DNA from 2 places in the Clostridium cellulovorans 743B genome. Region 1 is predicted to be linked to the other one. Evidence: predicted binding sites of a transcription regulator. Region 1 holds the regulator's gene; the other holds the start of a gene.
The links. Region 1 encodes LexA, which represses DNA repair genes until DNA is damaged. Its sites were predicted from a motif close to CNAACANNTGTTNG; they were not measured.

Region 1 (10,133 bases):
CTTATCTGCTGGTACTAAATCTGCCGTTTGACCAACAACGGCTATCTTAATGTTATTAACATCTTCAATAAACTTTTCTTTTGACATTTCAACCGAAAAACCTTTAAATGTTTCAAGTTTATCTATAGTTCCACCAGTATGACCTAGTCCTCTTCCAGACATTTTAGCCACTGGAATTCCTAACGCAGCTACCATAGGAGTTAATACAAGAGTTGTAGTATCTCCTACTCCTCCAGTACTATGCTTATCAACTTTAACACCTTCAATCATAGATAAATCCAAGACATCTCCAGAATTTACCATTGCCATGGTCAAATCTGCAGTTTCTCTTTCATTCATCTTTTTAAAGTATATAGCCATCAAAAGTGCTGATACTTGATAATCTGGTATTGTACCCTTTGTATATCCTTCAATAAAATAATTGATTTCTTCTTTACTAAGCTCAAATCCTGCTTGTTTTTTTGCTATTAAATCGTACATTCTCATATTAGTTATCTCCTATATGCTGTATTAAGAATAAGAATTAAAGCAATTCTAATGTCTTCTTTATTAAGCTTATGAATTGTTCCTTAACCATAGCTGAAGTTTCCATTACCTCTTGATGATTAAGTGGTACATCTAATATCCCTGCTGCCATATTCGTTATACAAGATATTCCTATAGTCTTTATGCCACAATGTGACGCAGCAATTGCCTCTGGAACCGTAGACATACCTACCGCATCTCCACCTACTATCCTAAGCATTCTAATTTCTGCTGGTGTTTCATAGCTCGGTCCACTCATCATAACATATGTACCTTCAACCATATCAATGTTAGTTTCTTTAGCAGCTTTCTTGACTATTTCAATAAGTTCCTTTGAATAAGCTACGGACATATCTGGGAAACGAGGACCTATTTCATCATCATTTTCTCCTATTAGAGGATTAACTCCAGAGAAATTTATATGGTCCTTTATTATCATAAGGTTGCCTGGTTTAAATTCAGTGTTAACTCCACCAGCAGCATTAGTAACTATCAAAGTTTTAATACCAAGTTCTTTCATAACATAAACAGGTAATGCTGTAACCGCCATTGGATTACCCTCATAATAATGAAATCTTCCTTGCATCATGATAACTTTTTTTCCACATAACTCCCCTATTACAAATTGCCCTGCATGACCTTGTACTGTTGAAACTGGAAAGTTAGGAATATCCGAATAACTTACCACTTTAGCGTTAATTACCTCTGAAGCTAAACTACCAAGTCCAGAACCTAAAATAATGCCTATTTCTAATTCTTCATTAACTATATCCTTTATATAACTTGCACTTTCCATTACTACATTGTATTTCATTTTATACTGCTCCCTCACCTTTTAGTATATTTGTATATCCTTAAGTAACTTATCTAGTTCTATATAATTCAAATCTTCAGTTTAATGATACAGCTATATCAATAGTATTAATAAAAATAACTCTTAATATAATATATAACATAGCTAATTATATCTCTATTTTGCTTACTGATGACAAACAAATCCCCATTCCGCGTATTCTCAGTAAAATGTTCTAAATATGTATTAAAAACTTTTGGAAGTATGTATCCTAAAAATAAAATAATCATAAAGCATTTAAAGAAAAGAATAACTAAAGCAATAAAGTTATTCTTATTCATAATTTTATTAATTTTAAAAGATATGAGGATACAAAACTCTCTATAAATGCACCTACACACATCAATAAGAGTATAACAATTAAATTTCTTGTATATTTATTTATCTTCTTAATTACATTAACTCTCCAAGCATTTTTTTCTTTGAGCAATGCAAGAGAAAAATTCATAGCTACCACCGATGTAAAAATCATCAATCCAACAAAAATTAAATTTTGTGGTAATATACCAAAAAGCGAAAATAAAATCCCCTTACTCCTAAATGCATTAACAAAAAAACTGAATGTAAAACCTAATGTAAAGCCTTTTATAAGTTGTATTATCAGTATAAAAGGAACTCCAATAATAGTGAGTCCTGTAAACCAAATAAGAAGTATAAAAGGTATATTATTTTTTAAAGATTCAACAAAGACATTCATATTGCTAATTTTATCATTAGCAGAAGAAAAATTTGATATGTAAGCACATAATTGTTTTTTTAATATATCATCCATATAGTTTACACTATATATACCAAGAACTATTCCAGTGCAAATGCATAATAAGCTAAGTAGATACAACCATTTATTTTCTTTAATATGGTTATTTATATATGCATCAAATTTTTTTATTCCCATATTATCGCTCCTAACATATTTTATATTTTAATATCTATGTTAGAGCAAATAATATTATTACCTTATATAGCCAAATGCACAAATTGTTTTTGCATCTTCGATAATGCCTTCTTTTATCATTTTTTGTACTTCCTCTAAAGAGTGATAATGCACATTTACAAACTCATCTTCATCTAAACAACCTGCTTTACCATTGTATAGATTCTCAGCTTTGAAAATATGTATATATTCATCACAAAATCCAGGAGAAGCTAATACTTTTCCAAGATAAGTTATATCATTTGATTTATAACCAGTTTCTTCTTCTAATTCTCTTAGAGCAGTTAATTTTATATCCTCACCTTTTTCAATTTTACCAGCTGGCAATTCTAGTGTAACCTTATCTATTGGTTTTCTATACTGCTCAACAAAAATCACTGTATTTTCATCTTTAAAAGCTAAAATAGCCACTCCACCAGGATGATTAACTATTTCCCTATCTGCAGTGTTTCCATTAGGTAATACTACCTTTTGCTTTCTTAACTTTATTATTTTTCCTTCATAGATCGTTTCTTCACTAATAGTTTTCTCAGCTAAATCCATTAAATCACCTCATAAATTCAAATATTTTACCTACATATTTTATAGGTTTCCGAAAACCGACATCATTATCCTAATAAAAAGATTTTTATAGATATTAATAATTTATATAATCATATCCTCTTTCGTAGTTAGCTTAATTTTACAATATGTTGTATTAATTTTCAACAACTCCAAATTATATTAAACTAAATACAGAACATTAGTTTGTCATTTTATCTTACCTATGTTATAATTCAATTAATTGAGAGGTGAAAATAATGGTTGAAAAAAACAACAAGCAGATGGAAATTTATAATTACATAAAATCTGTTTCAGCAGAAAGAGGTTATCCACCTTCTGTTAGAGAAATATGTACAGCAGTTGGTTTAAGTTCAACCTCTACTGTTCATGGTCATTTAGAGAGGTTAGAAAAACGTGGTTATATTAGGAGAGATCCTTCAAAGCCAAGAGCTATAGAATTATTAAAAGAGAATAAAGTAGAAATGCTTTCTATCCCTATTATAGGTAAAGTTACAGCTGGTAATCCTATATTAGCTTTTGAAGACATTGAAGATACTTTTACTATTCCATCACAATTTATAAAATCTAATAAAGAACTTTTTATGCTAAAAGTATCTGGTGAGAGTATGGTTGAGGCTGGAATACGCGATGGTGATCTTGCTATAATTGAAAAGCAAAACACTGCAAACAATGGAGATATAGTTGTTGCTATGATCGAAGGTGAAGCTACAATTAAAACTTTTTATAGAGAAGAAAATCATATAAGACTTCAACCTGAAAACAAGCTTTTATCCCCTATTATAGTTAATAGTTGTACTATACTTGGAAAGCTTGCAGGGATATTTAGAAACTATAAATAAAATTTATTTTTAAAATTGAATAGTTCTAAAATCTATATACCCCCTTATAGCAATAGTTCTTGATTATTACTATAAGGGGGTATGTTTTAGTATTAAATTTATTTTTTACGCACTTTCTGCATTAAAAAATAGAAACATATAGCTATAAAATATTAGACAATGATATAAGTACACCAATTTTCCCATGATCAAAAGTAAGTCCACCCTGAAGATAAGCAATAAATGGCTCCCTTATTGGTGCATCAGCAGATAATTCTATTGATGCTCCTTGTACAAAGGCACCTGCTGCCATAATAACTTGGTCCTCATATCCAGGCATATCCCATGGTTCACATTCTACAAAGGAATCAATAGGCGAACCTTTTTGTATCCCCTTACAGAATTTAATTAACTTATCCTTTGAATTGAATTTTATAGCTTGTATTATATCGCTACGTTTATCCGTATAGCTAGGCAAAACTTCAAACCCTGCAAGTTCCATAAGTCTAGCAGCAAATACTGAAGATTTTATAGCCTCTATAGTAACATGTGGTGCTAAGAATAATCCTTGGTATAATGATCTCATAACACCAAAGGTTGAACCACATTCCCCACCAATCCCAGGGATAGTAAGTCTATAAGCTGCCTGATTAACATACTCAGCTTTTCCTGCTATATATCCTCCAGTTGGGGCAATACCGCCTCCTATATTTTTTATAAGAGAACCTGCAACCAAGTCTACTCCAACATCAGTAGGCTCAACTATATCAGTGAATTCACCATAACAATTATCTACAAAGCATATTATATCCTTGTTTATAGATTTTACAGTGGTAACTATCTCTTCTATATCTGAAACAAGTAATGCTCTTCTCCAACCATAACCTGTCGAACGTTGGATATGTACTAACTTTATTGATTTATCAGCTATTAATGTTTCTTTAATTGCTTCTAAATCCACTTTATTTTCTACAGTCAAATCTAGCTGCTTATAATTGACACCATATTCTTTCAAAGATCCAATGTTTTTCTTTGAAGATATTCCAATTATATTATGAAGAGTATCATACGGCTTACCGCAAACAGATAACATAGTATCATTAGGTCTTAAATTACCAAACAGCGCTGCTCCAATTGCATGAGTACCATTTACAAAATGTGGTCTTACAAGAGCTGCTTCGGTATTAAATATTCTTGCATAAACCTTATCTAAAGAGTCCCTACCTATATCATCATATCCATAACCGCTACTATTAGTAAAATGGCTATCTGATATTCTCTCTTCTTGAAAAGCTCTAAGTACCTTAAGCTGATTATATTCTCGAATTTCATCATAAAAAGCAAATTGCTCTTCAACATCGCGTATTGCTTTTTCATAAAGATCGATTGCCTCTTTTTTAATATTGAATTCTTTTTGAAGTTTAACTTTTGTGGCTTCTAACATGAACCTTTTCCTCCCTTCATGCACCTTAGATATATTAGCACATAAAAAAAGAACAAGCAACACTGCTGTTCTTTTTACTATTTTTATTCATTAAATCCTTCATTTGTGAATAATAAAGGTTTTCCTGGAGTTATTGTTGAAATCGCATGTTTATAGATCATCATTTGTTTTCCATCACTATCTAAGATAACAGTAAAACTATCAAATCCTTTAACGTATCCTTTTAATTGGAAACCATTAGTAAGATGAATTATCACGCAAACTCTACCTTTTCTTGCGCTATTTAGAAATATGTCTTGTAAATTATTTGTTGTCTTATTCATAGTATATTCACGCTCCTTATAAGTTAGTAATTCTATAAATTTACTTAAAACCCTTTTATTTATTAGCAGTTATAAAAAGTATTTTGTCAATTATATCATTTTCATCTTCAAAATCTTCTTTACTTAGCCAAAAAGCTCTCTCTTCTTTTCTAAACCACGTAAGTTGTCGTTTAGCGTAATTTCTGCTACCTTTTTTTATTAAATATACAGCTTCATCATAAGACATTTTTCCATCTAAATAATCTAATATCTCTTTATATCCTATTCCCTTCATTGATTGCATATTGGAAGTATAACCTTTTTCCTTAAGTTTTATAACTTCATCAACTAGCCCATAATCAAGCATTATGTCAACCCTTTGATCTATCCTCCTATACAATTCTTCACGATTCATATTTATAACAAAATAATGCACGTTATATGGAATGTCATAAAGAACAGCTTGATTTTCTTGATTGTATTCATTAAGAGTTTTACCTGTGACTTTAAAAACCTCTAAAGCTCTTATAACCCTCTTTAAGTCATTTGGATACAATCTTTCATAAGATGCACTATCCACCTCTTTAAGCATAGAATGAACATATTCCTTACCATGAAGCTCTGCAAGACTTTGAAGATGCTCTCTATACTGGAGATCTTTATCCGTGCAAGCAAAATCATAATTATATATAAGTGAATTTATATACAGCCCTGTTCCACCAACTACTATTGGCATCTTCCCCCTAGAAATAATGTCTTCAATAGCTTCTTCAGCTCTTTCTTTGAAATCAGAAACGCTGAAACTTTCGTCAGGAGCGACAATATCTATCATATGATGAGGAATTCCTTGCATTTCTTCTTTTGAAATCTTTGCTGAACCTACATCCATCCCCTTATATATTTGCATAGAATCAGCTGATACAATTTCACCATCTAATTGTTTTGCCAACCTTATAGATATATTAGTTTTTCCTACAGCTGTAGGTCCTGTGAGAATAATTAAATCTTTCACCTTTTTAACCACCTACTGAATCCTTTTGAATCGTTTTTCAATTTCATTGTTAGTCATCTTAATAATAGTCGGTCTTCCATGAGGACAATTGAATGGTTCATCAATAAATCTTAATTCCTCAATTAATGCTATCATTTCACGAATATCAAGATTATCATTTGCTTTAATAGCACTCTTACATGCAAGAGTAGCTATCTTATAATATTTTACCTCTAAAGTTGATCCACTTCCATAGTTCTTTAAATTATCTAGTATATTAGTGAACAATTCTTTTACCACTGGTCTGCCAAGAAAAACAGGAACCTCTCTTACAGAAACAGTATTCTCTCCAAAGTCTTCAATTAAAAAACCAGCTTTAGTAAACATTTCATGGTTTTCCTTATAAATCGAAAAATCATATGGAGTCATCTCTATTACCTCTGGCAACATCAAAATCTGAGAAACTACCTTAGATAATTTCATCTCTTTAATATATTTCTCAAAAATAATTTTTTCGTGAGCAGCATGTTGATCTACTAAATATAAACCGTCATAACCTTCCATCAGTATATAAGTATTTGAATACTGACCTATTATCCTCATCATCGGGAATTTTTCTACAGGTTTAATTTCCGAATTTGTAAAATCATTTACTTCTTCTTTTTCTATAGAAACTTTAGCTACTGATTCTTCTACACTAGACTTATTGTAAGAAGTATTTATTTCATTCTCTTTTACTGCAATTTCACTATTAACATCTTGGCTTATGGTAGTATTCCACAAAGTATCCTTTTCTTGTGCACTATCAATCCTTATGTTATCTTGTTTTTGGGTTTCTTGGCTTTTATCATTCTGTAATATCTGATAATCCAGATAATTGTTTTCCTTAGGATTCTTATTATTACTATTAACAAGAACTTCCGTTGGAATCTCAGGCGCCTTTAAGTCAACCGGAAGCTTAACTTGCATTATAGGCTTCTCATTAATTTCTTCCTTATCTGTTTCTAGAAAATCATCCTTAACAAGATCTCTAACAACCTTATGAATAGTGTCAAAAACTATTTTAAATATACGACTTTCATCTTGAAACTTAATTTCAGCCTTAGTAGGATGCACATTGACATCTAAAAACTCAGGATAGATATCTAGAAATATTATAAAAAACGGATACTTATTAACCATAAAAAATGACTTAACAGCATTCTCCACAGCTGTAGCAATAAGTTTATTCTTTATAAATCTATTATTTACAAATATACTTTGGTTGTTCCTGCTTCCTCTTGATAATTCTGAATTTCCGATATATCCATATATAGATACAATATCACCATGACCTTCAAAAAAACTTAGGTTCTCTACGACATTCTTACCATATATGTTTCTAATAGTATCAGTTAATTGTCCTGTTCCAAAGGTTGTAAGAACATTTTTGTTATTGCTAAAAAACTTAAAGGATATATTAGGGTATGCTAACGCAATTCTACTAACTATATCCGAAATAAGAGCAGCTTCTCTTTGTTTTGACTTAAGAAACTTTTTTCTAGCTGGTACATTGTAAAAAATATCCCTCACCTCTATTACAGTACCTTTATTACAGCCACAACTATTTAAATATTTTATTTCTCCTCCATGGATTTCGATTTCTGTACCAAAATCTTCACTTCCAATTTTAGTCTTTAAATTTACTTTAGCTACTGATGCGATACTTGCTAAAGCTTCTCCTCTAAAGCCTAAAGACTTCAACTTATATAAATCATCAATAGTTTCTATCTTACTTGTTGCATGTGGTAAAAAAGCCTTCTCCACATCCTCTGGATGTATACCACTGCCATCATCAGTAATTCTTATCAGTGTTTCTCCTCCATCTAAAATTTCTATTGTAATTTTAGTTGCTCCAGAATCTATGCTGTTTTCCATCATCTCTTTTACTACAGATAATGGCCTCTCAACAACTTCTCCTGCTGCAATTTTATTGGAGGTATTATTATCTAAAAGGTTAATTCTTTTCAACGATTATCACCTCTATAAAAGATCCTTCGATTTCTTTATAAGTTCATTTAGCTTTGTCATAGCATCCAATGGTGTCATATTCATTAAATCCAATCTACTTATTTCATCTACAAAAGACCTTCTTGTTATTTCATAAAAATCCATCTGAACTGGTTTCTCTTGTTTTTTTGCTACCTCTTTTCCAGGTAGTTTTTCAATTTCAACATTAGGTGTTTCTATTACTTCAATGTTCTTTTCAACTTTCTCTATAACAACCGCAGCTTCTACCAATTTAACTTCTGAAGTTCTCTTAGTGATATCTTTTTCTTCTAAGTTTTCTTCCTCTAATTTCATAAGAATTTCTTTTGATCTATCAAGTACTGCTTGTGGAAGTCCCGCTAGTCTTGCTACTTCTATACCATAAGATTCATCAGCCGCACCTTTTACTATTTTGTGGAGAAATATAATCTCTTCACCTATCTTTTTTACACCTACAGAATAATTTTTAACACCGCTAAACTCTGCTTCAAGCTTTGTAAGTTCATGATAATGTGTGGCGAATAAAGTTTTACATTTTACATTCTTGTTTGTTGTTAAGAATTCTATCACTGCCCAAGCAATGCTTAAACCATCATAAGTACTTGTGCCTCTTCCAACTTCGTCTAAAAGCACTAAGCTATTATTGGTAGCGTTATTTAAAATATTTGCTACTTCCCACATTTCTACCATGAAAGTACTTTTACCACCAGCTAAATCATCAGATGCCCCTATTCTTGTAAACACCTTATCACATATTCCTATAGTAGCACTTTCAGCAGGAACAAAACTGCCTATCTGCGCCATAATAGTTATAAGAGCACATTGTCTCATATATGTTGATTTACCGCCCATATTAGGCCCTGTTATTATCAGAAGTTGATTTTCTTCTCTATCTAATGAAATTGAATTACTTATAAAATTTCCTGTAGGAAGAAGTTTTTCAACAACTGGATGTCTTCCCTCTTTTATATTAATAATACCACTGACATCAATTGCTGGCCTTGTATAGTTATTCTCTAATGCAACAATAGCTAGAGAATTTAAACAATCTATGGTAGCAATTAATCGCGCTGATTGCTGCATTCTTAAGACTTCTTTTAAAACTAGTTCTCTAACTTCAACAAATACATCGTACTCCAGTGAGATAAGCTTTTCTTCAGCACCTAATATGATATCCTCCATCTTTTTAAGCTCATCAGTTATATATCTTTCACAATTAGCAAGGGTTTGTTTTCTTATATACCTATGCTCTGGAACCATATTTAAATTTGTCTTGGTTACTTCAATGTAGTAACCAAAAACCTTATTAAAGCTTACCTTTAAAGATTTTATTCCTGTAGTCTCTTTTTCCCTTGCTTCAAGCTCTGAAAGCCATAGCTTACCATCTTTTTTAGCAACTTTTAATTGATCAATTTCCGAATTATAACCTTCTTTAATAAGGTTACCTTCTTTTAATGTAATAGCAGGACTTTCATCAATTGATTTTTCTAACAATTCTTCGATATCTGATAATTCATCTAAATTATTATATATTTCTTGAAGATACGAGGAAGTACATTGTTTTAGCAGAGTTTTTATAGCTGGAATCTTACTTATAGACGATTTTATTGATAATAACTCTTTTGCATTAACACTTTTAGAAGATACTTTTCCTACAAGCCTTTCAATATCGTA
Region 2 (10,133 bases), 2.0 Mb from region 1:
CTCTAGGATATCTAATAATAAATCCATATTTGTAGCAATTACTTTCTAACCATTTAAAAGTTTGAGTTTGATCAAAGCCTTCATCTAAATTTGAGTATTCATTAGATAATATATCTACAGCTAGTCCTGTTTGATGCTCACTGGTCCCTGGTGGTGCTACATACTTGTTATTATCTGGATCCTCGTTATTATAAAGAACTTGCTGATAAGAGTAATCCCTATAACCAGATACCGCAAGAAGAGTTATTCCATTTGTCTTTGCTACATTAAACATATATTCTAATGCATCAGCAGCTATACTATCCATATATCTCACACTTGGTTCAGCATATGTAACAAACTCCACATTTGTGATCTTCATAGATTGTGATATATAACTTTCATTTAAGACATTACTTCTATTTACCAAAAATAGATTCGAAGGATAATTTATAGGATTTTTGATTTCTTGTTCACTCAAAGAAAAATTTTCTTCATTTACTTCTTTTACACTTGCAATTTGATTGTTATCAGCTAATGTCTCATCTATTTTAACATCATTCATTGTGGCTATTATTTTATTATTTTGTCCATTTACAACAAAGGCTACAATTGGAATTACTACTAACATAAGAGTATATATTTTTCGTTTCATGGTTTGCATGTTTTTCACACTCCTCATTTGTACACTTTTAATTATAAATCAGAAATGTAAAAATGTTATCTATATTTTTATTAAAATTTAAAATTTTTTAAAATTTAATTTTAGCTTTAGACATTAAAACAGGAGATTCGCCACCCAATTCCTTGGCAAATCTCCTTAATTAATACACAAATTACTCTTAACCTTTTTTAAGAATCTATGAAATAGACTTACCCTAAGGTCCTACAAAGTATAGCTATATCATAGATATCTATTATTCCATCGTTATTTAAATCATATTTTTCTTCCCATTCAGGCTGGTTCTTACTCATATTATATCTCTTTGATAAATCAGCAAGAGTAAAATCAATAAGAGTCTTAACTTTTATTTCCTCACTTAATTCGGATAAATTTCCATTTACATCTCTTGCTCTAACTTTAAATATATACTCTTTATTAGATTCTAAGCCTTTTACTATAAAACTTGTGCTATCTGCACTTCCTATTATATCGCTCCCTAAGTAAATATCATATCCTACCACATCTACATTATCTATAGGTGGACTCCACCTTAAATTCACTGTTTTTTCAGTTATGCTTTCAGCTACTAAATTATTAGGTGAACTAGGAATAATTTTATCAACAACCCTTATTTTTACTGTATATGTTTTATCAAGGTATCCTATATTTAAAGCTGTCTCTCCATAGTTTTTTGTAACTATAGTTCCTTGATTTGGTACTGCAATAATATTTTCATTTGTTGTAGTAAATATTGCATCATTTGTAATATCTTTAGATGAACCATCAGAATATTTTCCTGTAACTTTGATATTCATAGTTTCATTAATGTCCATATCATATACTTCTTTTTCTACTGATATATCTAAAAGTGTAACAACACTAAGAGTTTTAACACTTATTTCTTCACTAAAATCTGATAAGTTTCCATTTACGTCCTTTGCTAAAACTTTGAAAGTATATTCTTTATCAGGTTCCAATCCATTAACTAAAAAACTTATATTATCTGTGCTTCCTACTAAATTATTTCCTAAATAAATATCATATCCTGCCAAACCTGCATTATCTGTAGATGGAGCCCACTTTAAGTTCACAGTTGTTTGTGTAATATCTTCAGCTACTAGTGCTTCAGGTTCGCTAGGTTCAGTTGTATCTGTAACATTTATTTTTACTATATATGTCTTATCAAGGTAACTTATCTTTAAATCAGTCTCTCCATAGGTTTTTGTAACTATAGTTCCTTGATTTGGTACTGTAATAATATTTTCATTTGTTGTAGTAAATATTGCATCATTTGTAATATCTTTAGATGAACCATCAGAATATTTTCCTGTAACTTTGATATTCATAGTTTCATTAATGTCCATATCATAGACTTCTTTTTCTACTGATATATCTAAAAGTGTAACAACATTAAGAGTTTTAACACTTATTTCTTCACTAAAATCTGATAGGTTCCCATTTACATCTTTTATTCTAACTTTGAAAGTATATTCTTTATTATTTTCTAATCCATTGATTGAAAAGCTTGTACCATTAGTACTTCCTACTAAGTTACTTCCAGAATAAATATCATATCCTGCCACGCCTAAGCTATCCGCAGCTGGATTCCATTTTAAATTTACAGTATTTTGTGTAACCTTCTCAGCTATTAACCCTGTAGGTGCATTAGGCTTTCTAGGTGTACCTCTGTTAATAACATTTATCTTTACTGTGCATGTTTTATCAAGGTAACTTATCTTTAGATCCGTCTCTCCATATGCTTTTGCAGTTATAATTCCTACATTTTGTATTGTAACAATATTATTATTTGCTACAATAAATGTAGAATAATTTGTAATATCTCTAGATGAACCGTTAGAATATTTTCCTATAACTTTTATATTAGTAGTTTTATTAATATCCATATCATAAACTTGTTTCTCTACTGATATGCCAACTAATGTAACGTGCCCTGGTATTATTCTAGTTCCTATAAGTCGTCCATATTTATCATATTCATATATAATTCTTGAACCATCATCATATCTAATTTCTGATAATCTACCATATTGGTCATACTTATATTTAATCTTAAAATCACCATAACTAATTTCTTTTATTCTATTATCTTGATCATATTTATATTTAATATTTAAACCATTATCACTTTCAATTTCTATTACTTTATTCTTTATATCATAGTTAAAAGTAATAGCATTGGCATTTATATTTATTAACATGACCAACACAATAAGCCCTAAGAACATCTTAACTTTCTTACTTAAAATCTTAATTTTCATCTATCTCATCACTCTCCTTATCTTATTTCCACTATTATAATAGAAACCAATCGCATGTCGTTTACTGCCACTTTTTATCATATATTATACCACAGTTATAAGGTAAGATACTATTTTACAGGGAATTTCTTTTAAAAACCTACTTCATTTATTTTAATTCTCAATTTTTCTCTCTTTCAATTATCACAATTATCCATTTTGTCGTATTATGTACACAAGTTTCAACAATATTTTTACATTTAGCCTGCACCCAGTTGATAAAAGTAATGTAGGTTTTTAATCAGAGTACATAACTACTATTTGAATACTAATTAACTCCTTCATGTTCTTTGGGATTTATTAAACCTTAATCTATACATAAATCTATACATACTTTTCTAAAAAAGCTTATAGGTTATATTATTTTTAATAACTTCATAAACCTTTAATGTATTTTCATTACCACAGAAAAACACCTAGAAACTAAGTTCTAGGTGTGCATTGTAATTTATATTTTTATATTTATAACATTCTCTTTAAATAATGACCAGTATAGGACCCCTTATTTTCTGCAACTTCTTCTGGAGTTCCAGTGCAAAGGATTGTTCCACCTCTGACTCCACCTTCTGGTCCTAAGTCAATTATATTATCTACACATTTAATTACATCTAAATTATGTTCGATAACTATAACAGTATTTCCACCATCTACGAGTCTTTGAAGAATACTGATCAGTTTTTTAACATCTGCAGTATGAAGACCTGTTGTCGGCTCATCTAGTATATATAACGTCTTGCCTGTACTTCTTCTAGATAATTCATAAGCTAATTTTATCCTTTGAGCTTCTCCACCAGATAACTGTGTTGAAGGTTGACCAAGTCTTACATATCCAAGCCCTACATCCATCAAAGTTTCAAGCTTGGTTTTGATTCTTTGGTGGTTTTCAAAAAATTCTAAGGCTTCTTCAACTGTCATATTTAAAACATCATCAATATTTTTACCCTTATATTTTACTTCTAAGGTTTCTCTATTATATCTTTTGCCCTTACAAACCTCACAAGGCACATACACATCTGATAAAAACTGCATTTCAATCTTTATTATACCATCACCTTTGCAAGCCTCGCATCTTCCCCCTTTTACATTAAAGCTAAATCGTCCTTGCTTATAGCCTCTCATCTTAGCTTCATTGGTTGATGCATAAAGTTCTCTTATAAGATCAAACATTCCAGTATATGTAGCAGGATTTGATCTAGGAGTTCTTCCAATAGGGCTCTGGTCTATATTTATTATTTTATCTATATTCTCTATACCCTTTATATCTTTATGTTGTCCTGGGTTTATTTTGGCTCTATTTAATTGCTTATTTATTCCTTTATAAAGGATTTCATTTACTAAAGTACTCTTTCCTGAACCTGAAACTCCAGTTACAGCAGTAAACATTCCAAGTTTAAATTCTGCAGTGACATTTTTTAGATTATTTTCTCTGCCACCAGTAACCACTATGCTGTTACCGTTACCTTTACGTCTTTCTGCTGGAACTTCAATTCTTTTTTCTCCATTTAAATATTGACCTGTTATAGATTCCTTGCAATCTTTAACTTCATCTAAGGTTCCTGCGATTACAATTTCTCCACCGTGTTCTCCAGCTCTTGGTCCTATATCTACTATGAAATCTGCTTCTCTTATGGTATCCTCATCATGTTCAACAACAATTAATGTATTACCAATATCTCTAAGATGCTTCATTGTAGCTATAAGTTTGTCATTATCCCTTTGATGAAGTCCAATACTTGGTTCATCTAGAATATAAAGAACACCAACAAGACTTGAACCTATTTGAGTTGCTAGCCTTATTCTTTGAGACTCTCCTCCTGATAAAGTTCTAGCACTTCTAGATAATGATAAGTAATCTAGACCTACATCTATAAGGAATTTTAGTCTTTCATTTATTTCTTTTAATATCTGATTACTTATAATCTTTTCTTTTTCAGTTAACTCTAAACCTTGCATAAAAGCCAATTCTTCTCTTATTGGCATATTACAAAATTCATAAATGTTCCTACCATTTATAGTTACACTTAGAACCTCAGGCTTCAATCTCGCTCCTTTACATTTTGGACAAGGGTTGTCACTCATATAGTTTTCTATTTCAGTCTTTATTGTATCAGATCCAGTTTCCATATATCTTCTTCTAAGTTCATTTACTACACCCTCAAAGGCATAATTATATTGATCCTTATAGCCATTAGCGTAATAAATCGTAAGTTTTTCGCCATTAGTTCCATAAAGAAGAGCTTCTACAACCTCTCTAGGTAAATCCTTTATCGGTGTATTTAAATCAAACTCATATCGTTTCGATAAAGCTGTAAGAACAGAGAAACCCCAAGAATCTTCTTTTAACCTACCTTCTCCCCAAGGTGCTACAGCTCCCTGCATTATACTCAGTTCTTTATTTGGAAGTATTAAATCTTCATCTATCTCCATCAAAGTTCCAAGCCCATCACAAGTATCGCACTTCCCAAAAGGTGCGTTAAAGGAGAAAAACCTGGGTTCTATCTCATCAATGCTGATATTGCATTCTGGACAAGCGAAATGTTCACTAAATAGCATTTCTTCTCCATCAATTACATCTATAAGTACTCTACCTTCAGCAAGCTTTAAAGATGTTTCTATTGATTCCGTAAGTCTTGCCTCGATTCCTTCCTTAATAACCAATCTATCAATAACTGCTTCTATATTATGCTTTTTAGTTTTCTCTAGCTTTATCTCTTCATCTTCTAGCTCATAAAGTTCACCGTCAATACGTGCTCTTACAAAACCATTTTTCTTTATATTTTCAAGAACCTTAACATGTTCTCCCTTTTTCCCTCTAATTATTGGTGCCATTACTTGAATTTTTGTTCTTTCTTCAAGGGACATTATTTTATCTACCATTGTATCTACAGTTTGCTTTGTTATCTCTCTTCCACATTTAGGACAATGCGGAATTCCAACTCTAGCATAAAGCAATCTCAAAAAATCATATATCTCTGTTACCGTTCCTACTGTAGATCTAGGATTTCTTCCTGTTGTTTTTTGATCTATTGATATAGCAGGTGATAATCCTTCAATATATTCCACATCCGGCTTGTTCATCTGTCCTAAGAACTGTCTTGCATAAGAAGACAACGACTCAACATATCTTCTTTGTCCTTCAGCATATATAGTATCAAAAGCTAAAGAAGATTTACCTGATCCTGATAGCCCTGTAAATACTACAAATTTGTCTCTTGGTATTGTTACACTTACGTCTTTTAAGTTATGAACCTTTGCTCCTTTTACTATTATCTTATCTTGCATAGCTTATCTCCTATATAAAAAGTTTATCTACTTCTAATCTTAAATTGACTCATAATATAAGATTTTAAATTTTAACTTTAACTTATTAATTAAAATATTCATTAAATAGCCTCAATAATTGTATAAGTTAACAGTTAACCTTAAAATCCTATCCTCGAATCAATCTGCTATAATTACCAATTTCTTTTTAGTCATTATTCATAATTGTCTTTAACTTATTAATTTCATCTCTAAGTTCAGCTGCTCTTTCGAATTGAAGTTCTTTTGCTACAGCCTTCATTTCTTTTTCTAAACTTGCTATCTTCTTTTTCAAATCTTCTTGTGACATTGTTTCTTCTGTTAAATATACAGCTTCTTCTTCAGCTATTGTAGATATCTGAATATTATCCCTTATACCCTTTATGATAGTAGTAGGAGTAATATTATGTGCTTCATTGTAATCTATCTGAATCTTTCTTCTTCTTTCCGTTTCTTTTATCGTATAACTCATAGAATCGGTTATCTTATCTGCATACATTATAACTTTACTATCAGCATTTCTAGCAGCTCTTCCTACAGTCTGAATTAATGAAGTATTTGACCTTAAAAAGCCTTCTTTATCAGCATCAAGGATTGCTACTAATGCAACTTCCGGTATATCCAATCCTTCTCTTAAAAGGTTAATTCCAACTAGCACATCAAAATCACCCATTCTAAGTTCTTTGATTATTTTCATTCTATCTATAGTTGTTACATCTGAGTGTAGGTAATTTGTCTTAACTCCCATTTCTTTTAGGTAATCAGTTAAATCCTCTGCCATCTTCTTTGTCAGCGTAGTAACAAGAATTCTAAAACCTCTAACTATAGTTTCTTGTATACTTGAATAGAGGTCATCAATTTGTCCATCAATAGGTCTTACCTCGATTATTGGGTCTAAAAGTCCTGTAGGTCTTATTATTTGCTCTGCAACATTAGTTGAATGATCAAATTCATATTTTGCAGGAGTAGCACTTACAAAAACTACTTGCTTTAGTTTTTCCTCAAATTCCTCAAATTTAAGAGGCCTGTTATCATAAGCGCAAGGCAACCTGAAACCATAATTAACCAAAGCTTCCTTTCTAGAACGATCTCCTCCATACATAGCTCTAACCTGTGGAAGTGTTACATGACTTTCATCTATGAACATCAAAAAATCCTCTGGAAAGAAATCTATTAAAGTTTTTGGAGGTTCTCCTTTATTTCTGCCATCCATAATCCTTGAGTAGTTCTCAATTCCTTGGCAATATCCCATCTCTCTTATCATTTCTATATCAAAGTTGGTTCTTTGCTTTAATCTCTGAGCTTCTAAAAGCTTTTCTTCTGCTAAGAGCTCTTTTACTCTCTCATCTAATTCTGCCTCAATTTTCCCTATAGATCTTTCTACAGTTTCCTTAGAAGAAGCAAAGTGGGATGCAGGGAAAATAAGCACATGCTTTAACTCTCTAAGTATCTGCCCTGTCAAAACATCAAATTCCCTTATTCTATCTATTTCTTCTCCAAAAAACTCTACCTTGATTCCAACTTTTTGAGATGAAGCTGGGAAAATATCTAAGATATCCCCTCTTACTCTAAATGTGGCTCTCACAAAGTTAATATCATTTCTTTCATATTGCATATCGATGAGCTTTCTCATTATCTCATCTCTGTCTTTTTCCATTCCCTTTCTTAAGGACAAGGAAAGTTTTCTATATTCGTCTGGATTACCCAGTCCATAGATGCAAGAAACAGAAGCTACTATTATAACATCCTTTCTTTCGAAAAGTGCTGCAGTAGCTGAATGCCTTAATCTATCAATTTCGTCATTTATAGAAGCATCTTTTTCTATAAATGTATCTGTTTGTGCAACATAAGCTTCTGGCTGGTAATAATCATAATAAGATACAAAGTATTCAACTGCTGCATCAGGAAAAAATTCTCTAAACTCTGAACATAACTGTGCAGCTAAAGTCTTGTTATGTGCAAGAACTAATGTTGGCTTTTGAACTTTTTCTATTATGTTTGCCATGGTGAAGGTCTTACCAGAACCAGTTACACCAAGGAGAGTTTGAAATTTATCACCTGCAAGCACTCTCTCTGAAATGCTTTCTATAGCTTGGGGCTGATCTCCAGTGGGTTTGTATTCTGATACTATTTTAAACTCTTCCATAAAAATCACCTCATCGAACAATTGTTCTTTATTATATTGTATTCTTTTATATTTATCATGTCAACGTACTTTGATGTATGATTCTTGATAATTTTAACAGTGGCTATGCATCTCTAGTTTAACCTTAGCCACTGTAAAAAATTTCAATTTCAAGTCATTCTAATTTTTAAATATAGAAGAAGTTTCAATAAACAGAACTTATATAACTTCATTATTTATATTCTCATCTAAGAACAATAAACCTTAAATTATATTTCATCTAATAAAACAATTCATACTTAAACCTAAAAACTTTCTCCGTAGTGATAAAAAATTTCTAAAAGATAAACACTACCTTTTAGAAATTTAAATAAACTTTTATATTTTAAGTAGCAATCCATTATTCTTAAGCCAAGCTCTTCTTTCCTTATAATCAGGTATAACACTGCCAACCAAATTCCAATACGCTTTACCATGATCTCTATGTACCAAATGACATGCTTCATGAACGACTAAATAATCTACGATTTCTATCGGTGCCATTATAATCCTATAGTTATAATTAATGTTATCCTTACTAGAACAGCTTCCCCAAAGAGTTTTCTGGTCTTTTATATGAATTTCATTGTAACTAAGTTCTAGTAACTTACAATAAAAATCAGTTCTTGCCTTTAAGATTTTACGAGATTCATTCTTCATCCATCTCATTAACAATTCTTTTTCTTCTTGTTCCTCTAACACTCTTGGAAATATAATTTTAAAGATTTCACCATCTATTTTAAAGTCAAAAGTTTTGTCCTTATTTATTTCTCTTTCTATACAGTATTCTTTTCCTAAAAAAAGAATTTTATTCCGATTTCTAAATCTTGCCTCTATTTCTTCCTGTTTTTTTGCATTATCCAGTATCCATGAAGTTTTCTCCCTGATAATATCTTCAATAGTCTTAACGGATATCATTAACGGTGCTGATATTTTTATGGTACCCTTTGACACTACTCTCAAAGCTATAGTTTTTCTTTTGCTTCTTTTTATTTCATAGGTAAAAACTTTGCTATCTAATTTTATAGTCTTCACTATTTTCCCCCACCTATAACATATGATGAATAAAATATATAGCAAAAATAAGTTTTTTTCAATATTAAAATAATAATTGATTACTAGCAAATAAAAAGATGGAAACTTGAATATACAAATCTCCACCTTTCCATTTGATATATAAATTTTTTTAGTAAAAATAATTTGGGAAGCAATTTTAATAAGTATTCATAACTCTTTAATTTCAATGATTAATTTTGGGATTAACTTAAAATTAAACTGACACACAAAATCATCATATTTTATTTCTACGCGATTATCCCACTAACTTCAACAGTAGCTTTCTGCAACTTTTCTATTAATCCAGATGGATTTCTGTAAAATTCACTTTCTCTTACTTTGAAAATTTTCCACCCCATTGTAGCAATAATTTTTTGATTTTCCATGCCATCTTGGTCCTCTATATCTTTTAAATCTCCACCAAAGCATTGAACTGCTATAGTTTTTTTGTCATCTTCTATAAGAAAATCTACTCCATATTTATTTTGTGCTAATGTAGCTACCTTAAAACCTTTTGAATTTAAAAATTCATAAACATCTTGAACAAATCCTGTCCTTTGATTAATCACCTTTTCCCCTTGATAACCTTGGCAGTAATTAAGTAACTTATATCTCACACAAAGAGGATTTAAATTCTTAATGTCTATAGAAT

Region 2: uvrB (excinuclease ABC subunit UvrB) is a predicted target of LexA. The motif match lies at 8,422-8,435, and genes of this name have one in related genera.

The regions. Positions count from the first base shown of each region.
Region 1 is NC_014393.1:2,434,765-2,444,897, reverse strand. Features, by position in the region: gene CLOCEL_RS10250 (pyrimidine-nucleoside phosphorylase) at 1-486, opposite strand, end outside; gene CLOCEL_RS10245 (purine-nucleoside phosphorylase) at 524-1,339, opposite strand; gene spoIIM (stage II sporulation protein M) at 1,656-2,273, opposite strand; gene CLOCEL_RS10235 (NUDIX hydrolase) at 2,331-2,855, opposite strand; gene lexA (transcriptional repressor LexA) at 3,113-3,715, shown strand; gene CLOCEL_RS10225 (methionine gamma-lyase family protein) at 3,858-5,138, opposite strand; gene hfq (RNA chaperone Hfq) at 5,222-5,461, opposite strand; gene miaA (tRNA (adenosine(37)-N6)-dimethylallyltransferase MiaA) at 5,517-6,452, opposite strand; gene mutL (DNA mismatch repair endonuclease MutL) at 6,465-8,441, opposite strand; gene mutS (DNA mismatch repair protein MutS) at 8,454-10,133, opposite strand, start outside.
Region 2 is NC_014393.1:454,329-464,461, reverse strand. Features, by position in the region: gene CLOCEL_RS01925 (M15 family metallopeptidase) at 1-643, opposite strand, end outside; gene CLOCEL_RS01920 (fibronectin type III domain-containing protein) at 853-2,922, opposite strand; gene uvrA (excinuclease ABC subunit UvrA) at 3,424-6,243, opposite strand; gene uvrB (excinuclease ABC subunit UvrB) at 6,431-8,407, opposite strand; gene CLOCEL_RS01905 (M48 family metallopeptidase) at 8,765-9,460, opposite strand; gene CLOCEL_RS01900 (AAA domain-containing protein) at 9,730-10,133, opposite strand, start outside.